Regions from separate parts of the Chelatococcus sp. KU-N122 genome, predicted to be linked through region 3. Evidence: predicted binding sites of a transcription regulator. Region 3 holds the regulator's gene; each other region holds the start of a gene.
What was found. Region 3 encodes PhoB, which activates phosphate uptake and scavenging genes when phosphate is short. Its sites were predicted from a motif close to TGTCATNNANCTGTCAT; they were not measured.
Positions count from the first base shown of each region.

Region 1: the regulator PhoB is predicted to act here: its motif matches at 2,318-2,334, upstream of ACZ5PO_RS07285 (DUF2794 domain-containing protein).
Region 2: the regulator PhoB is predicted to act here: its motif matches at 3,970-3,986, upstream of ACZ5PO_RS33200 (Orn/Lys/Arg family decarboxylase).

Region 1 is NZ_AP043981.1:1,636,599-1,642,840, reverse strand. It holds gene ACZ5PO_RS07295 (ABC transporter permease) at 1-499, shown strand, start outside; gene ACZ5PO_RS07290 (Bax inhibitor-1/YccA family protein) at 871-1,653, shown strand; gene ACZ5PO_RS07285 (DUF2794 domain-containing protein) at 1,764-2,177, opposite strand; gene ACZ5PO_RS07280 (hypothetical protein) at 2,879-3,184, shown strand; gene leuB (3-isopropylmalate dehydrogenase) at 3,497-4,606, opposite strand; gene ACZ5PO_RS07270 (TCR/Tet family MFS transporter) at 4,727-5,989, opposite strand; gene ACZ5PO_RS07265 (DUF3574 domain-containing protein) at 6,146-6,242, shown strand, end outside.
Region 2 is NZ_AP043981.1:7,338,109-7,344,350, reverse strand. It holds gene ACZ5PO_RS33210 (ABC transporter substrate-binding protein) at 1-712, opposite strand, end outside; gene ACZ5PO_RS33205 (N-acetyltransferase family protein) at 977-1,537, opposite strand; gene ACZ5PO_RS33200 (Orn/Lys/Arg family decarboxylase) at 1,568-3,925, opposite strand; gene ACZ5PO_RS33195 (gamma-glutamylcyclotransferase) at 4,069-4,749, opposite strand; gene ACZ5PO_RS33190 (DUF2778 domain-containing protein) at 5,226-6,242, shown strand, end outside.
Region 3 is NZ_AP043981.1:4,338,501-4,344,742, forward strand. It holds gene pstA (phosphate ABC transporter permease PstA) at 1-151, shown strand, start outside; gene pstB (phosphate ABC transporter ATP-binding protein PstB) at 148-969, shown strand; gene phoU (phosphate signaling complex protein PhoU) at 1,208-1,924, shown strand; gene phoB (phosphate regulon transcriptional regulator PhoB) at 1,940-2,638, shown strand; gene ACZ5PO_RS19545 (GcrA family cell cycle regulator) at 2,871-3,398, opposite strand; gene ACZ5PO_RS19550 (acetylornithine transaminase) at 4,052-5,254, shown strand; gene argF (ornithine carbamoyltransferase) at 5,278-6,225, shown strand; gene ACZ5PO_RS19560 (Hsp33 family molecular chaperone) at 6,222-6,242, shown strand, end outside.

The sequences.
Region 1 (6,242 bases), 2.7 Mb from region 3:
CGGCGCGGCGGGCGAGGCGCAGGTGGTGCGGGCGGCGGCGCAGGCGTTCCCGATGGTCACCAGCGTGCGCGTCAAGGATGCGCTGGCGGCCATCGACGACATCGTCAGCGAGCTGGCGCTGGCCATCCGCGGCGCCAGCTCGATCGCCCTGCTCGCCAGCGTGCTGGTGCTGGCCGGCGCCCTGGCCGCCGGCCATCGCGCCCGCCTCTACGACGCGGTGGTGCTGAAGACGCTGGGGGCGACGCGGGCGCGGCTGATGGCCGCCTACGCCCTCGAGTACGGCGCCCTGGGATTGGCCGCCGCCGTGTTCGGCCTGGTCGCCGGGACGCTCGGCGCCGCCGTCATCGTGACCCAGGTGATGAAGCTCGCCTTCGTCTTCTCCTGGTCGGGGCCGCTCTTCGCAGCCGTCGTCGCCATCGTGGTGACCGTCGGGCTCGGCCTCATCGGCACCTGGCGCGTGCTCGGCCAGCCGCCGGCGTCGCATCTGCGCAACCTGTGAGGGCGCCCGCGAACGCGGGGCCCGGCGCTCGAGCGTTTCGCAGTCCAAAAGCCGCGCCCGGCTTCAAGTCCAACGAAAAATAGCCTATCCCGCATCAGGTTATCTTCGGTGGTTTGGGCGGGCTGCGGCGGTGGAAAGCCGACTTGCCGTGACGCCGAAAAAACAAACGGGAGCGCGGCGGCCCGCCGTTGCAGGGCTCGAGGCCGGAACTCCGCATTTCAACGAGTCCGGCCGCCTCCGGCGGCAGTGTTACCGAAGATTAATCGCCGCCGGCCGTCTTTCTCTTGTAAGCTATCCCATATCGGACCATATTTACCGCGATGCCGTGAGAAGGCATCGAGGGGACTATCCAACCGTCTCGAGAGGGATTTATGTCAGACTGGAATCGCGGCGCCCCTGGCTATGGCCCGGGCTACGCTCAGACCGGGACCGTTGCGCTCGATCAGGGCCTGCGGTCCTACATGCTTGGCGTGTACAACAACATGGTCGTCGGCCTTGCCGTTACCGGCTTGGCTGCGATCGGCACGTACATGCTGTCGGTGACGACCGATCCGTCGAACGCGGTGGGGCGAGTCGGCAGCCTGATGCTGACCGAGTTCGGCCGTACGCTGTTCGTGAGCCCGCTGAAGTGGGTCATCATGCTCGCCCCGATCGGCTTCGTGTTCTTCCTGAGCGCCAGGATGGACCGGATGTCGGTGCAGACGGCGCGGCTGACCTTCTTCGCCTTCGCGGCGCTGATGGGCCTGTCGCTTGCTTCGGTCTTCCTGGTGTACACGCATGCCTCGATCGCCCGCGTGTTCTTCATCACCGCGGCGGCCTTCGGTGGCCTGAGCCTCTACGGCTACACCACCAAGCGTGACCTGTCGGCCATGGGCTCGTTCCTGGTGATGGGCCTGATCGGCTTGGTCATCGCCTCGCTGGTGAACCTGTTCCTGGCGTCCAGCGCCCTGCAGTTCGCCATCTCGGTGATCGGCGTGCTGGTCTTCTCCGGCCTGACCGCGTGGGACACGCAGCGCATCAAGGAGATGTACTACGAGGGCGACAGCCACGAGACTGCGGCGCGCAAGTCGATCTTCGGCGCGCTGTCGCTGTACCTCGACTTCATCAACATGTTCACCATGTTGCTGTCGCTCTTCGGTCAGCGCAACGACTGATCGGCAACAGCCTGATCTCAAACGAAAGGCCCCGGGCAACCGGGGCCTTTTTTTGTTGGGCCGCAAGCGCTGGCGCTGCCCTTGCAGAGCAAGAGTCGCGCCTTCGAACCTCAGCTTCCGACCAGCCGCAGCGGCCTGTCGAGCACCTGCAGCACGCGGGACAGCTCGTGCCCGCGTTTGAGGATGAGCCCGGTGGCGCTCACCACCGCATAGGCGCCCTGGCGCCGGGCCAGCCGGGGAATCTTCTCGATCCGGTAGAGCGGCACCTCGGAGGAGCGGCGGAACACCGAGAACACGGCCCGGTCCCGGAGAAAGTCGATGGCGTAGTCGCGCCATTCGCCTTCGGCGACGCGTCGGCCATAAAGGTTGAGCAGCTGGCTGAGCTCGCGGCGGTCGAACGAGACCTGAAGCGGATCGGAGATCGAGGGGACGCTCGAAGGCGCAATGGCCGATTCGCGCCGGAGCTCGATCACCGCCTGATGTGCTGGCGCCTCCTCGGCGGCCGCTCCGTCACCGTCGCTCATCGCGCCTCCTGCCCGTTCCACGCCGGAACTCGTCCCGATCGGTCGGGCCTGCTCCAACGCTTTGAAATCCGGTGCGCTTCCCGGCAGCAGGCGCTTCCGCCGTCCGGGACGCGCCGCTTGCGCCACAGCTTCGAGCCCAAAGTCATGCAGCCGTCATGATGGAGCGCCGATGGCCGGCGCGCAAGGGAATCGGGCTGCAAAGCGCCGCCGGCGCCCAGAGCATGTCGCCATTGGACGAGCATCGTCCGATGGCCGAGACATGCCCCCATGCTTTGATGCTCGGCGCTTCTCTGCAATCGGGCGATTTCACCCAATCGTGAAGCGCTCCAGGGCAGGCGACAGAAACAAAGAATCTCATTTCTGACAAAAACGCGCCTTTCGACAGCCCCAGTACGACGCGACAAAACTCGCGTTGCCTCGACGGCCTGGTCACCGGTCGCTGCGGATCGTCAGCCCCCCAGCCCCCTGCGGCTTCTGATGGCCAGGCCTCGAGCAACGCCGAATAGGAAATGCAAGGGCCGCGTCGCGGCCCTTTTTCGTGGGCGCAGTCCGCCCCCCGCGGCGGCTCCCCACTGTGGCGCTGTCGCCGCAGGGAACCGCCGCCGCCGCGATCCGTTTATAGTTTCGTCGGCAGGAGCTTGTGCTCGGCCATCGATTGCATCATCTAGGATGAAGCGGACAGTCCGCGGGTGGGGGACGACATGCGTTACGCCTTCGTTACTGGGACAGCCCTCGCCCTGGCGGGCGTGGCCCTTGCAACCGTCGCCGAAGCGCGCGAGGCGAAGCGCACGCCGCAGCGCTATCGCGAAATCACCGTGAGCGGGCGCAGCTACCTGGATGCGGGCCCCGTCGTGCCGGTCGGCTCCACCAACAAATACGTCTATGCCGGCCAGTATTATGCCGTGCGCCCGAACTTCGCCGGGCCGCAGCAGCAGACGCCGCTGCCGCAGTACCCCTTCGACGTGCCCGGCCGGCCGTTCTCGCCGCCGGCGGCGTTGATGCCGTAGTCTCACAGGCCTACTGCCGTCGAGAGGTCGCGGCTTAGCGCGCGCGGCCTTTTCGGCTGCGGTTGCGACGGCTCGACCCGACCCCCACCAGTCCCTTCCGCTTCGCCCAAGAGCGCTGCGCGCTCCTGATTCAAAATCAGGAGCATGTCCGAGGACATGCTCTTGACAGCCCCCCACACGGGGGAAGCCGTTCGATCGGCAGCCTCGCGCAACGCTGCAAGCAAGCGCTCCTACCTCCCCCACGAAGTGGCGGGGAGAGGTAGGGGTGGGGAGTGGTCCAGCTTGCGCTACGCTTTCAGAGCGCTTGAGGCCTCACGCCGCCTTGGCCAGCGCGGCCACGATGGCGTCGCCCATCTCGCCGGTCGACACCGCGTTGGCACCCGGCGCGGCGATATCCTTGGTGCGCAAGCCCTCGGCCAGCACGCTGGCGATCGCCGCCTCCAGCCGGTCCGCCGCCTCGACGAGCCCGAACGAATAGCGCAGCGCCATGCCGAACGATCCCAGCATGGCGATGGGGTTGGCGAGGCCGCGCCCGGCGATGTCCGGGGCCGAGCCGTGCACCGGCTCGTAGAGCGCCTTGCGCTTGCCGGTGGCCGGATCCTCGGCGCCGAGCGAGGCCGACGGCAGCATGCCGAGCGAGCCGGTGAGCATCGCCGCCACGTCCGACAGGATGTCGCCGAACAGATTGTCGGTGACGATGACGTCGTACTGCTTGGGATTGCGCACCAGCTGCATGGCGCAATTGTCGGCGAGCACGTGCTCGAGCCTGGCGCCGGGATACTCGTTCTTGTGGACGCGGGTCACCACCTCGTTCCAGAGCACGCCGGTGCGCATGACGTTGCGCTTCTCCGCCGAGGCGACGTAATTGCGGCGCCGGGCGGCGAGCTCGAAGGCGACGCGGGTGATCCGCTCGATCTCGTGCGTGGTGTAGAGCTGGGTGTCGACGGCGCGCTTCTCGCCGTTCTCCAAGGTCACGATCTCCTTGGGCTCGCCGAAGTAGACGCCGCCGGTGAGCTCGCGGACGATGACGATGTCGAGCCCCTCCACGTGCTCGCGCTTGAGCGAGGAGGCATCGGCGAGCGCCGGGTAGCAGATCGCCGGGCGCAGGTTGGCGAACAGGCCGAGGTCCTTGCGCAGGCGAAGCAGGCCCGCCTCCGGGCGCTGGGCGTAGGGCACGCTGTCCCACTTGGGGCCGCCGACGGCGCCGAACAGCACCGCGTCGGCGGCTTCTGCGCGGGCCATGGCCGCGTCCGAAATGGCCTCGCCGTGGGCGTCGTAGGCCGAGCCGCCGACCAGATCGCGCTCCACCTCGAACTTGGCGATGCCCTGCCGGTCGAACCAGCGCACCAGCTTCTCCACCTCGGTGGCAACCTCGGGGCCGATGCCGTCACCCGGCAGGAGAAGAAGATTGAACGATGCCATGGCGATCCTGCGCATTTGTGGGGGGCTGAAGGGCGGTGTCTAGAACCCCACCTGCGCCTTTGGCAAGGGTGTCAGGCGTCGACCGGGCCGCCGCGACGGCCAAGGCTACGTAGCTGATGCTCAGGCGTGGCCATCCCCATGCTTTGCCGGCGTCGGGGTCGCTGTCACGGCAGCTGCCAGCAGGGCCGACGCGGCCATCAGGCCGGCGGCGAGCAGCACCGCCAGCCCCGGCATCGCCTGGCCGACCTCGCCGCGGATCGACCAGGCGAAGACGAGGGTGAAGAGGCCCGGGCCGATCAGCCCCGTGAGGCCGATGATACTGGCGCTCGCCCCCTGCAGCTGGCCCTGCTCCGATACCCCGACCCGGCGGGTCATCAGCGCCATGACCGCCGGCTGGATCAATCCGACGAGGGCGAAGACGGGCAGGCCGAGCCAGTACAAGAGCGCGGTCGGCGCCAGCCCGTAGATGGCGAAGCCCAGCGCGCCGAAGGCAAGCCCGACGAGCAGCGCGCCGCGGTCGCCCAGGGCGCGACTGATCGGGCCGACGAGGAGCGCCTGGACGACGATGTTGGCAATGCCGGTGGCGGCGAGCATCACGCCGAGCTCGGCGGTGCCCCAGCCGTAGCGGTAGGAGGTGTAGAGCACGAAGATGCTCGGCAGCACGTGATGGGCGAGCTGGAACAGGAAGGTGACGCCGGCAAGCCCCAGCAGCTCCGGGTGAGAGCGCAGCAGCTTGAGCGAGCCCAGGGGATTGGCGCGCCGCCATTGGAAGGCGGTGCGCCGCTCCGGGGGCAGCGATTCCGGCAGGACGAAGAGCCCGTAAAGTCCGTTGAGAAGGGCGAAGGCCGCCGCTGCCCAGAACGGCACGCGCGGCCCCCATTCGCCGAGCAGCCCGCCGATCGCTGGTCCGAGCACGAAGCCCACGCCCCAGGCGGCGCCGACGAGGCCAAAGCTCTTGGCCCGGTTCTCCGGCGTGGTCACATCGGCAATGTAGGCGCCGGCGGTGGAGAAGCTTGCGGCGGTGATGCCGGAGATGAGGCGGCCCACGAAGAGCCACGCGAGCGAGGGCGCCAGCGCCATCAACACGTAGTCGAAGCCGAAGCCGAAGATCGAGATCAGCAGCACCGGCCGCCGGCCGTAGCGGTCGGAGAGCAGGCCGAGCACCGGCGCGGCGACGAACTGCATCAGCGCCCAGGCCGTGCCGAACAGCCCGAGCATCTCGGCCGCCCGCGCGGTGTCGCCGGTAAAGCTCTCGACCAGCTTGGGCAGCACGGGAATGATCAGCCCGAGCGACATCACGTCGATCAGCACGGCGACGAAGATGAAGCTGAGCGCCGGGCTACGGCGCGTAGGCACGGCGGAGGCCGCGACGGGAACGCGCATGGATCGGATCGGGCCGGACCGGCCTGGCGAGAGGCCGCGGGAGCGCCTGTTTAGGCGTTCGCGCCGCCGCTGCCAACCGGCGGGCCCGGATCCAAGGTCATGCCGACGTGCGGGGAGCCTTGCCGAAGCGCCCTGCGGGCGGGCACTGTGCCCCCCATGCGGCCCGCCGTCGTCCTGCTTGCCTTGCCGATCTCCGCCTGCGCCTCGGCGCCCCTGCTCGAGGCCTCCTCGTGCCCGCAGGGAACGCACGCCG
Region 2 (6,242 bases), 3.0 Mb from region 3:
TGCTGATGTTGAAGAAAACATCGGCGCCGCTCGCCTTGAGCTTGAGGATTTCGTTGTCGATGGTGGGGGAGGCGATCTCGTAGGGCACTTCGGCGACGATCATGCTGGCGGCCTTGTCGCCGAGGCCGTCGCGCATGCCCTGCAGGTAGTCTTTCCCGAAGTCGTCGTTCTGATAGAGGATGGCTATCTTGGCGTCGGGCTTGTTCTTGAGGATGTAGGCTGCGTAGATGCGTGCCTCGCCTTGATAGGTCGTCTGGAAGCCCATAGTCCAAGGATTGTTCTTGGGATCGCCCCACTTGGTGGCGCCGGTGGCGACGAAGAGCTGTGGAATACCTTTGCCGTTCAAATATTTCTGGATCGCGGTGTTGGACGGTGTGCCGAGAGGGTTGAAGACGAGCAGCACGTTGTCGTTCTCGACGAGCTTGCGTACCTGCTCGACGGCCTTGGGCGGGCTGTAGCCGTCGTCATAGCTGATGAATTCGATCTTGCGGCCGTTGATGCCGCCTTCGTCGTTCACCTTCTTGAAGTAGGCCGCCTCGGTGGTGCCGATCACGCCGTAGGCCGAGGCGGGCCCGCTGTAGGGAATGATGTTGCCGATCTTGATCGTCGTGTCGCTGGCGCCGGGATCGTATTTCTTCTGCGCGACCGCCGTCGCGGAGGCGAGACATGGAAGCGAGGCGGCCAGGGCCGCAGTGAGCCATCGGCTGAGCATTTCGGTCTCCCTAGTATATTTTTTGCGGAGACCGGGGCGCGCCTAGCCTCCCACTCCGATCCTCACGCGTCCACCCGCTGGGCGCAAGATCGATTGCGGGTGTAACTAACGGATGTGGGAATGCGCTCGGGCTGCGGGGCGCTCAGCGTCGCGTGTGACCACGCTGCGGCGCCGGCCGGCGACGACGCGCGGGACGCTCCTCGCCGTTCGCAAGCCGGGGATCGTCGATCCATTCGCGATGCGCCCGGCTGAACGGGCGCGGCGCTACCGCACGCCGAGCCCTTCCGACGGGGGAGGGGCGGTGCTGCCGGCGGCGAGCGGCCGCTGGACCATGACGCTGTCGGCCCAGCGGCCGTACTTGTAGCCCACGCCCCTGAGCAGCCCGACGCGGTCGAAGCCGAATTTTTCGTGCAGGCTGAGCGACGCGGTGTTGTCGGCGTCGATGTAGCCGATCATCTGGCGGAAGCCCGCCGCCGCGCAAGCGTCGATCAGCGCCTGCATCAGCAAGCGGCCGACGCCGTGGCCCTGCTCCTCGTGGTGCACGTAGATCGAGTGCTTCACGGTGAAGCGATAGGCCGGCCGCTTGCGGAACAGCACGACATAGGCGTAGCCCACGACACGCTCGCCGCGCGTCGCCACCAGATGCGGGAAGCGGCGGTTGCGCAGGTTCTTGCGCCGGTTGCGCAGATCGTCCGGCTCCGGCGTGCCGCTGTCGTCCACCCCCTCCTCGATGCCCCGGCGAATATGGCGCCGGTAGATCGCCAGCATCGCCTCCACGTCGCCGTCGCGCGACGGCCGGACCACCACCGGCAATTCCTCGTCCATGTTTCTCCTGACCCGCGCGTGAGCGTCGTCCTACTCGGCGACCACGTAAGTATGCAGCCGAACACGCCCCGACGCATCCACCTCCCGGTAGATGCCCTGGACCTCCACCTCGAAGCCCGGGAAGGCGTTGAAGCTCGCCTCGAACATCTTCAGGTAGTCGATCATCGGCTGCGCCCGTTCGGTCAGGCGTTCGCCCGGCACGATCGTGGCGATGCCGGGTGGGTAGACCACGAACGGTGTCGTCGCAATCCGCCCCGCGATGGCGTCGATGGGCAGGTAGTCCACGTCGTTACGCACCAGCGCGCGGGCGGCATCGCGCGGTGTGAGCGCCATCTCCGGCAGATGCTCGGGCGCGAACTGCCTGGCCTGCAGCGCGCTCACGTCGGCGGCCCGGAAGAAGCCGTGCATCTCGGCGCAGAGGTCGCGCAGACGCACGCCGGCGTAGCGGCCGGGGCGACGGCGGACGAACTCGGGGATGGCCTCCTCCAGCAGCACGTTGTCGTCGTGCAGCTTCTTGAAGGCGGTGAGCGCGCTGATCAGGGTGCCGGCCTTGCTCGCCTCGACCCCCGGCGTGAGCAGGAACAGCAGCGAGTTCAGGTCGTTCTTTTCCGCGACGACGCGGTTCTCGCGCAGGTACTGCGCGACGACCGGGGCGGGGATGCCGTGCTCGGCGTAGCCGCCGGTGGCCCGGTTGAAGCCCGGCGTCAGCAGGGTGAGCTTGTTGGGATCGGTCATGGCGAAGCCGGGCGTCAGCTCGGCGAAGCCGTGCCAGGCCGCTCCCGGCCTGAGCTCCCAATAGGACGGGTCGGCGGCGAGCTGGTCGGTGCCGACCGCCTCCCAGGCGACGTCGTGCACCGCGCCGGGCCGCGCCGAGTCGGGGATCTGGACGCGGTCGGGCACGAACGGCTCGAAGAACCAGCGCCGCTCGGGCCTCGTCTCCTTCTCTTCGAACTCGCGGGCAACGGCGCGGAGCTTCTTGCGCAGCTCGATGCCGAGCCGGATGGTGTCGTCCCACAGCACTTCGCCGGAGCGGCCCTTCATCATCTGCGCGCCCACGTCGAGGGAGGCGAACAGCGGATAGAAGGGCGAGGTCGAGGCGTGCTGCATGAAGCTTTCGTTGAAGCGCCGGTGCTCCACGCGGCGCTTCTGGCCGCGGATGTGGCTGTCCTTGATGTGGATCTGCGAGGCCTGCGAGAAGCTGGCCAGCTGCTTGTGGGTGGATTGGGTGGCGATGATGCCGGGGGCGTCGGGGCCGAGCCCGGTGAGCCCCATGGCGAAGCGCCCGGCATAGAGCGGGTGGAACTTCATGAAGCCGGCCCAGGCCTCGTCGAAGACGATGTAGTCGCAGAGGTGGCCGATCTTGGCCAGGATCATCTGCGCGCTGTGGATGGTGCCGTCATACGTGCACTGCTCGACCACGGCCACGCGGAAGGGCCGCTCCCGGCGCCAGGCCTCCGGATCCTTGACCAGGGGGTGGGTGCGGATGCGCTGCCTGAGCGCCTCCTCGTCGAAGGCGTCCCAGCGCATGGGGCCGATCAGGCCCCAGGCGTTGCGCACGGTCGGCAGGTAGACCGGAATGCCACCGCCGAGCAGCAGCGCGCCGTGGTGGGCGGCCTTGTGGTTGTTGCGGTCGAACAGCACCAGGTCGCCATCGGTGACCAGCGCGCCGAGCGCCACCTTGTTGGAGGTGGAGGTGCCGTTGAGCACGAAATAGGTCTTCTCCGCTCCAAAAATCTTGGCGGCTTCCTTCTGGGCCGCGAGGGCCGGGCCCTCGTGGGTCAGGAGGTCGCCGAGGTCGAGCACGGAATTGTCGAGGTCGTCGCGGAACACTGCTTCGCCCAGATGCTCCATGAAGACGCGGCCGATGGGGCTGCGGCTATAGAACATGCCGCCGTTGTGGCCGGGGCAGGTCCACAGCTGGTTGCCCTCCTCGGCGTAGTCGACGAGGGCGCCGAAGAACGGCGTCTTCAGGGTCTCGGCATATTGCTTGAGGCGGCTGATCAGGTTCTTGGCGATGAAGGCCGGCGTCTCCTCGGAGAGGAAGATGTAGCCGTCGATGAAGTCCAGCACCTCGACCGGCACCTCCTCGAAACGCTTGCGCCGGATCAGCAGGATGATGGGGAAGTCGAGGCCGCGCCGGCGCATCAGGTTGATCAGCGCCGCCGTCTTGCCCTCCAGGCCTTTCTTGCCCCAGTCGACCACCATGCAGCCGATCGCGGCATCGGTCTGCACCGCAATCTCGGCATCCTCCAGCTTGCGTGCCTTCACCGTCTCGAAGCCGGAGCGCTCGATCTCGGCGATGATCTGGTTGAAGCGCACGCCCTCGAGATCGTCCTCGTCGAACGAGGGGGTCGAGAACAAGAAGGTGAACCGCCTGAAGTAATCCATGGAATCCCCGCCTTCATGACTGCCGCAAGGCCTCGACGGGTTCCATGACGCTAGCGTGACAAAAGGCCGATCCGCGCGCTGCCGCAGGCGTCCTCATGCGTGCGGACACGGCTTATCACCGCAGGCCCGCTCGGGCATCGCCTTCAGTCGTCGGACGCCTGCGCCGCCCGCACGCGGGCCGCCAGACGCTCGAGCTTGAGGTCTGGAACGCCGTGGCCGCGCAGCCCCTCGCAGGTCTGGAAGAGGTAGTCGGCGGCGCTGCCGAGCGCGCCGGAGGCCGTGGCGAGCCGGCGGACGATGACATCGAGCGCCAGCCCACCGGCATAGTGGTGTCCGCCCTGGTCGATGGTGAAGGCGATGGCGCTGCCGAAGCGCGTGCCATGCCGGTCGTGCACGTCGAGCCAACGGGGGACGTAGGCCCCGGCCAGCATCTCCCGCTTCCACAGCAGGGCGAGCTCGCTCTCCAGCACGTCGTCGGCGATGCGGAAGGCGACGCCGGTGCACTCGCCTCCCTTGTCCAGGCCGAGCACCAGGCCCGGATTGGCCGGCGAGCCCCGGCCGACCATGGTGGACAGGCAGAAGGCGCGGTGCCAGCCGTCGATGCGGGCGGTCCGTCGCTCGACGGTGTGAATCATCGGATTCCAGATCAGCGAGCCATAGCCGAACAGCCAGGCGTCGCCCGGTGGCCGGGCGTCGAGCATGTGGCGCAACGATGCCGCTCGCTCCGCCGCGCTCAGCAGCCGCAGCGCCGGCGCATCGCGGGCGACGATTTCGTCGATGCGGCCGGTCTCGATCAGTTCCCGGGTGAGAGCGTGCTTGTCCATGATGCGCCCCTGCGGCCCCGCATCATTGCATAAGGGGTTTTTCTTGCCATGCCAGCCCGTCCTCAGAGCATATCCATCCCCTCCGGGATGCCTACGCCCGTCCGGCATGGCGCGTGAGCCGTGGGGGAGAGAGACCGAGCGAGGGCTCGACCGCGGATCGCGGGGAGGGTGCTCCGGCCGCAGTCGCAAAGCGCTCGTCGGGCCCGGGTTGACGCCCTCCTCAGGCCCGGCTTTGATCAGGCGGGCAAGGCGTGACCTGGACGCGATACGGCCAGCGACAAAAATCGCCACGATTCATGGGCAGTTAACCGAATTGGGCCCAAATGGAAGCTCGAGCGCGGCTCCAGCCACCGGCGACTGGCATGTGAGACGCTCCGGCTTCGGGCCATGGCCAAAGGGCTATCGCGCGGGGGTCGAGTAGCGGGGATCGTGGGGCAGGAAGCGGGCAGTATGTTTCTTTTCCGAAAGCGCAGCCAATGACTTACGCGATCGGTGCGGATTACGAATACGACTTTATCCCTCTCCGCAGCCGACGCCGGCAGCGGAGTCTTTTCCTTCCGTGTTTCCTCGGCGGCATCGCGCTCGGCTGCGCCGGCCTGTTCGGCGTCTGGCAGTCGGGCCTCCTTCCCGACATGACGCCCAGGGCCATCATCGCCTCGGCGATGACCATGCCACCCCGAATCGGAACGCCGGCGCAGGTTCCGGCGCCGCAGGTCGCAAACGCACCTGCGGCTGCCTCGTCCGTCGACGCGGCGCCCGTCCTGAGGGGGGAAACGCCCCCGGGCCTGACAAGTTCCAATCCCGCGCTGGCAGCGCCCGCCCAGGACCAGCGCGTGCGCGCGTCGCTCGCCCCCCCGTCGAGCGCCCCGGCGTCCAATCGCGTCGCGATGGCCTACGCGGCCACGCCGAGCATCATGGCGCAGGCGGATCCCAACAGCCCGCTGTTCGACTCCGGCTTCTCCCTCGGCGCGGCGCCGACCACGCTCGGCCGGAGCGCGCCGCTGGCGCCGAACTTCAGTCCGGCGGCGCAATCACCTGTGGTGGTTGCAAGCGCGCCTGCCGACGCTCCGCCGGACGTGGCGGAGCTGCGCCCCGGCCTGGCCGACAGCGCGCCGCTGCCGGTGCCGCGCCCGCGCGGGCTTCGGATGCCGGAGGTTGCGGAGACACCCGTCCCGCCGGCGGGACAGCGGACGGTCCATCGCAGGCTGCCGCGGCGCACGCAGGTGGCGGTGGCGCCTCCCAGCCCTGCGCCCGACAACCGCAACTTCTTCCAGCGCCTGTTCGGCGTCGGCGAAGCGCAGCAGCAGCAACAGACGCGTGGGCCGCAACTCGCTTACGCGGCGCCGAACGATGGCGGCCTTGGCGGCTCCAGCACGGTGAGCAAGCTCATCCCGGAAACGCCGCGCTCGGCCGGCGGCGGCACCGCCATCTACGACATCTCGGCCAAGACGGTGTACATGCCCAACGGCGAGCGGCTGGAAGCGCATTCGGGG
Region 3 (6,242 bases):
GGCGAGCCTTCCGGTCGTCATCTTCCAGTTCGCTCTGTCGCCCTACGCGGACTGGCAGAAGCTGGCCTGGACTGGAGCGCTCATCATCACTCTAGCCGTGCTGACCCTCTCCATTGCGGCGCGCGTGCTTTCTGCGAGGACCCAGAAATGAGCGAATCCAGCGTCTCCGCCATCGAAATCGCGGCCTCTAAGCCGGCGGCCTCCAATCAGGGCCTCAAGGAGAAGATCTCGGTCCGCGACCTGCGCTTCTACTACGGTGACTCGCTGGCGCTGAAGGGGATCAACCTCCCGCTCTATGACCGCAAGGTCACCGCCTTCATCGGGCCTTCCGGCTGCGGCAAGTCCACCCTGCTGCGCATCCTGAACCGGATGTATGATCTCTACCCGGGGCAGCGCGCGGAGGGCGAAGTGTTGCTCGACGGCGACAACATCCTGGCGCCGAAGCAGGACCTGAACATCCTGCGCTCGCGGGTCGGCATGGTGTTCCAGAAGCCGACGCCGTTCCCGATGAGCATCTACGACAACATCGCCTTCGGCATCCGCCTGTACGAGAAGGTGCCGAAGAGCGAGCTCGACGACCGCATCGAATCCTCGCTGCGCCGCGCGGCGATCTGGGACGAGGTGAAGAACAAGCTCAACGCGAGCGGCTTGAGCCTCTCGGGCGGTCAGCAGCAGCGCCTGTGCATCGCCCGTACCGTGGCGATCCGTCCCGAGGTCATCCTGCTCGACGAGCCGTGCTCCGCGCTGGATCCGATCTCGACGGCCAAGATCGAGGAGCTGATCGACGAGCTCAAGAGCGACTACACGATCGCCATCGTCACGCACAACATGCAGCAGGCGGCGCGCGTGTCCGAGAACACGGCCTTCATGTATCTGGGAGAGCTGGTCGAGTTCGGTCCGACGTCGAAGATCTTCACGTCGCCGACCGACTCGCGCACGCAGGACTACATCACCGGGCGCTTCGGCTAGAGCGCTTCGCGGTTGGGTGGACCCACCCAATCGCAAAGGAAGCGCTCCAGGTGAAAAGAGTTGGAGCATTTTTCTGCAATTGGATGACCTCATCCAATTGCGAAATGCTCCAGGGACGGCGCCTCCGGTTCCGGTCGCGGCGGAGGCATTTGAATATCGAGACCGAGAGCATGTGGGTCTTGGCGAGCCGCCTTTGACCAATCAGCACCATGCTTGAACGAACCAGGAGCAGAGTGCGATGACCGAGCATACCGTCTCCGCCTTCGACACCGAGCTGTCTTCGCTGCGGAGCACCGTGGTGGAGATGGGCGGCTTTGCCGAAAAGATGTTGGACGACGCGACGCGGGCGCTCGTACGCCGGGACACCGAGTTGGCGCAGTCGATCATCGCGGCCGACATCCGTCTGGACAATCTCCAGCGCGAGGTGGAGGAACGTGCGGTCCTGACCATTGCGCGGCGCCAGCCGATGGCCGTCGACCTGCGCGAGATCATCTCCGCCATCCGTGTCGCCGGCGACATCGAGCGGATTGGCGATCTCGCCAAGAACATCGCCAAGCGCGCGGTGGCCATCGGCAGCCAGTTCCAGCCGCCGAAGATCGTCGTGGGCGTGCAGCACATGAGCGATCTGGTGCAGGAGCAGCTCAAGGACGTGCTCGACGGCTACACCCAGCACGACGCCAACGTCGCCCTCGAGGTCTGGAACCGGGACGGCGACATCGATGCGCTCTACACCTCGCTGTTCCGCGAGCTGTTGACTTACATGATGGAAGACCCGCGCAACATCGGCTTCTGCGCGCATCTGTTGTTCTGCGCCAAGAACATCGAGCGCATTGGCGATCATACGACCAATATCGCTGAAACCATCAACTACCTCGTTACCGGCGAGCCTCTGGGCCCGGAACGCCCCAAGGCCGACAAGTCGAGCTTCACGACGATCGACGCGACGAAGAGCTAACGGAATGGTGGGGGGATGGGGACACGCATTCTGATCGTCGAGGACGAGGAGCCGTTGAGCCTGCTGCTGAGGTACAATCTCGAGGCGGAAGGCTATGACGTCGACACGGTGTCCCGGGGCGACGATGCCGAGATCAGGCTGCGGGAGCTGGTGCCCGATCTCGTGCTGCTCGATTGGATGTTGCCGGGCTTGTCCGGCATCGAGCTGTGCCGGCGCATACGCTCCCGACAGGAAACGGAGCGGCTGCCGGTCATCATGCTGACCGCGCGTGGCGAGGAAGCCGAGCGTGTCCGCGGCCTGGCGACCGGGGCCGACGACTACGTCGTCAAGCCGTTTTCGGTGCCGGAATTGCTGGCGCGCGTGCGGGCGTTGCTGCGGCGTGCCAAGCCGTCCCACGTCGCCAACCTGCTGACGGCCGGCGACATCGAGCTCGATCGCGAGACGAGGCGGGTGCGGCGTTCGAGCCGCGAGCTGCACCTCGGGCCGACGGAGTTTCGCCTGCTCGAATTTCTGATGCAGAGCCCCGGACGGGTGTTCTCCCGCGAACAGCTGCTCGACGGCGTGTGGGGCCACGACGTCTACATCGACGAGCGGACCGTGGACGTGCATGTCGGCCGCCTGCGCAAGGCGATCAACCGGCCCCGCAAGCCCGATCCGATCCGCACCGTACGCGGCGCCGGCTACGCCTTCGACGAGACCTTTGCGCGGGATTGAGGTTGTGCGGGGCGCCGATGTCGCGCCCCGTCTCTGCCCGTCTGTCGCCGTCATGACCACGGGCGAGCCCCCCTCATGACAGCGGGGAAGCGCACTTCAGATTCGACAAGTTGACGTGCGTCTACCCGATCAGATGGGCTCATCTGATCGGGTAGACATGCTCCAGATTCAAAACGTTATGAGCATTTCTCTGCCATTGGATGATCTCATCCAATGGCGAAATGCTCTAGCTCTAGCGCCTGCGCCGCTCGGGCGGCTGATAGGCGATGCGGGCGTGGTGGCTGCAGTAGGGCTGCCCGGGGGTCGTGCGATTGCCGCAGAAGCGGAACTCGGCCGACGTCGGATCTCCCAGCGGCCAGCGGCACATGTTCTCGCGCAGCTCCGTGATCGTCACGCGCTCGGACATCGGCACCACGACATCGGGCAGCGTCCGGGCGGCCGGCGGCGCGTACTCGTCGGGCTCGATACGCATGCTGACGGCGAGCACGGTATTGCCCTGGACGGCCGGGCCATGGGTCGGCCGCGCTGTCGCTACGGCGGGGCGGGGGGGCGTCCCCACGCTCTTGCGGGGCTTGGGCGTGCCGGACGCCGGCGCCTTCGCCCGTCCCGAGAGGCCCAGGCGATGGACCTTGCCGATCACCGCGTTGCGCGTGATGCCACCCATGGCCGTTGCGATCTGGCTGGCGCTCAACCCCTCGGCCCATAGCCGCTTCAGCAGCTCGACGCGGTCATCGCTCCAGATGTTTCCAGGATCGTTCATCCGCCCCTCCGTGCTCAGCGCCGCCATTGGGAATCCCTCCGCGATTGCGCACGCTCCTCGTCGCAGCGCAGCGGGACCATCACCAATGACCGGTTTACCCACGACATGTCGTGGTTCACACGCAGGACCATACAAGATGACGCAAGTCTGCGCCAAGACCGGCCCCGGTGCGGTGGATGTTTTCCCCAGGAAGGTGACGAAACCGAGTCCGAATGCGCCCGTTTTGCGCCGCCAATGTCGCTATTGCAGCAACAATCGAAATCGCCGCCGTCCGAACCTGTGCATAAAATCGAGGCGCGTTGCAAAAGCCGCTCGCCGTACCAATGTACGCTTTGAAATTGACAGCCGGAGCCGGGTCCCTAGAATAGAGGTAGTGCCGCCCCCCGCTGGGCGGCACTTTGATTTTTGGGGATTTCGCTGGCCGCAAGGCCGTCCGAATTCACGCCGCTGCGGAGCGCTTGCCGTTTGCGTGGGGCCACGCGGCCGGGACGAAGCACTCCAGATTCGATGTGCTGGAGCGTCCATGCGCCCGGATGACGCCATCCGGGCGGGAGCCGCCACCCAGCCGCGGACGGCGGCTTCGACATGCGGATCGGCTCTTGCGAACATCAGCCGATTGAACCGAAGTGATCCCGCATGAGGAGATCCGACCCGTGACCTCGCCGCTTCTGCCGACCTTTGCGCGCGCCGATCTGCAATTCGACCGGGGAGAGGGCTTGTGGCTCGTCACGCGTGACGGCGAACGATATCTCGACTTCGGCGCCGGCGTTGCGGTGAACTCGCTTGGTCATGCCCATCCTCACCTGGTCGAGGCGCTGACCACCCAGGCCACCAAGGTCTGGCATACGTCGAACTTGTATCGGATCCCCGAGGGCGAGCGCCTGGCGCAGCGGCTGGTGGACGCCACCTTCGCCGACCGCGTGTTCTTCACCAATTCGGGCGCCGAGGCGCTGGAATGCGCCATCAAGATGGCGCGCAAGTATCATGCGGCCAACGGCGAGCCCGGGCGCTACCGCATCATCACCTTCGAGGGGGCGTTCCACGGCCGCACGCTGGCCACCATAGCGGCCGGCGGTCAGGCCAAATACCTGGAGGGTTTCGGCCCCAAGGTCGACGGCTTCGATCAGGTGCCGCTGACCGATGACGACGCGCTCAAGGCCGCGATCGGGCCGGAGACGGCGGCCATCCTGATCGAGCCGATCCAGGGCGAGGGCGGCGTCCGCGTGGTCGATCCGGCCAAGCTGAAGGCGCTGCGCGCCCTGTGCGACCAGCATGGGCTGCTGCTGATCTTCGACGAGGTGCAGACCGGCGTGGGCCGGACGGGCAAGCTCTTCGCCTACGAATGGTCCGGCGTCGCGCCGGACATCATGGGCATCGCCAAGGGCATCGGCGGCGGCTTCCCGCTCGGTGCCTGCCTGTCGACCGAAGAGGCGGGCAAGGGGATGACCGCTGGCGTGCACGGCACCACCTTCGGCGGCAATCCCCTGGCCATGGCGGTCGGCAACGCGGTGCTCGACGTGATCCTGGCGCCGGGCTTTCTGGAGCACGTGCGCGCCATGGGCCTGCTGCTGAAGCAGCGGCTCGCGGAGATCAAGGACCGCTTCTCGTCGCTCATCGTCGAGGTGCGCGGCGAGGGCCTCATGCTCGGACTGAAGATGAACGTTCCCAACACGGATTTCATCGCGGCGGCGCAGAAGCAGCATCTGCTGCTGATCGGCGCGGGCGAGAACACCGTCCGTCTGCTGCCGCCGCTCATCATCGGCGAGGCCGAGGTCGCCGATGGGATCGAGCGGATCGCGGCCGCGGCGCGGCAGCTCGAGACGGACCTGCGGGGCGAGAGGCGGGGAGCAGCCTGATGAGCCCCAGCAAGAAGGCCGTCATGAACGGGGGCGGCGCCCGGTACGCCGGCGAGCAGGCTCGTCACTTCCTGGACCTCGCCGATTTCACCGGCGCGGAACTGCGGGTCGTGCTCGACGCCAGCGCGCGCCTCAAGGCCAGCCGTCGCAAAGGCGAGCCGCCGCTGAGCCGGCCGCTGGTGGGCAAGACGCTGGCCATGATCTTCGACAAGCCGTCGACCCGCACGCGTGTGTCGTTCGATCTCGCCATGCGCGAGCTCGGCGGCGACGCCATCATGCTGACAGGGGCGGAGATGCAGCTCGGGCGGGGGGAATCGATCGCCGATACCGCGCGGGTCATGTCACGCTACGTGGACGCCATGATGATCCGCATCCTCGACCACGATGCCATGCTGGAGCTGGCCCGGCACGCCACCGTGCCGGTGATCAACGGGCTCACCAAGTGCTCGCATCCCTGCCAGATCATGGCCGACGTGCTGACGTTCGAGGAGCACCGGGGGCGGATCGAAGGCCGCAAGGTGGCCTGGTCGGGTGATGCCAACAATGTGTTGGCCTCGTGGATTCAGGCCGCCGCACGGTTCGATTTCGAGCTCGCCATCGCCACGCCGCCCGAGCTCAGGCCGAGCGACGAGCTGCTGGCCCTGGCCGATGGGCGCGTCTCGCTGACGACCGATCCGTTCGAGGCCGTAAAGGGCGCCGAGGCCGTCGTCACCGACTGCTGGGTGTCGATGGGCGACGAAGACGAAGGCCGCCGGCACAATTTGCTCAGGCCCTACCAGGTCAATGCCAAGCTCATGGCCTCGGCGGCCGAGGGCGCCATCTTCATGCACTGCCTGCCCGCCCATCGCGGCGAGGAGGTGACCGACGAGGTGATGGACGGCAGCCAGTCGGTGGTCTTCGACGAGGCCGAGAACCGGCTGCACGCCCAGAAGGGCATCCTGGCCTGGTGCCTGGGGGCCGTCGAGGGATGAGCGGCGGCAACCGCCCG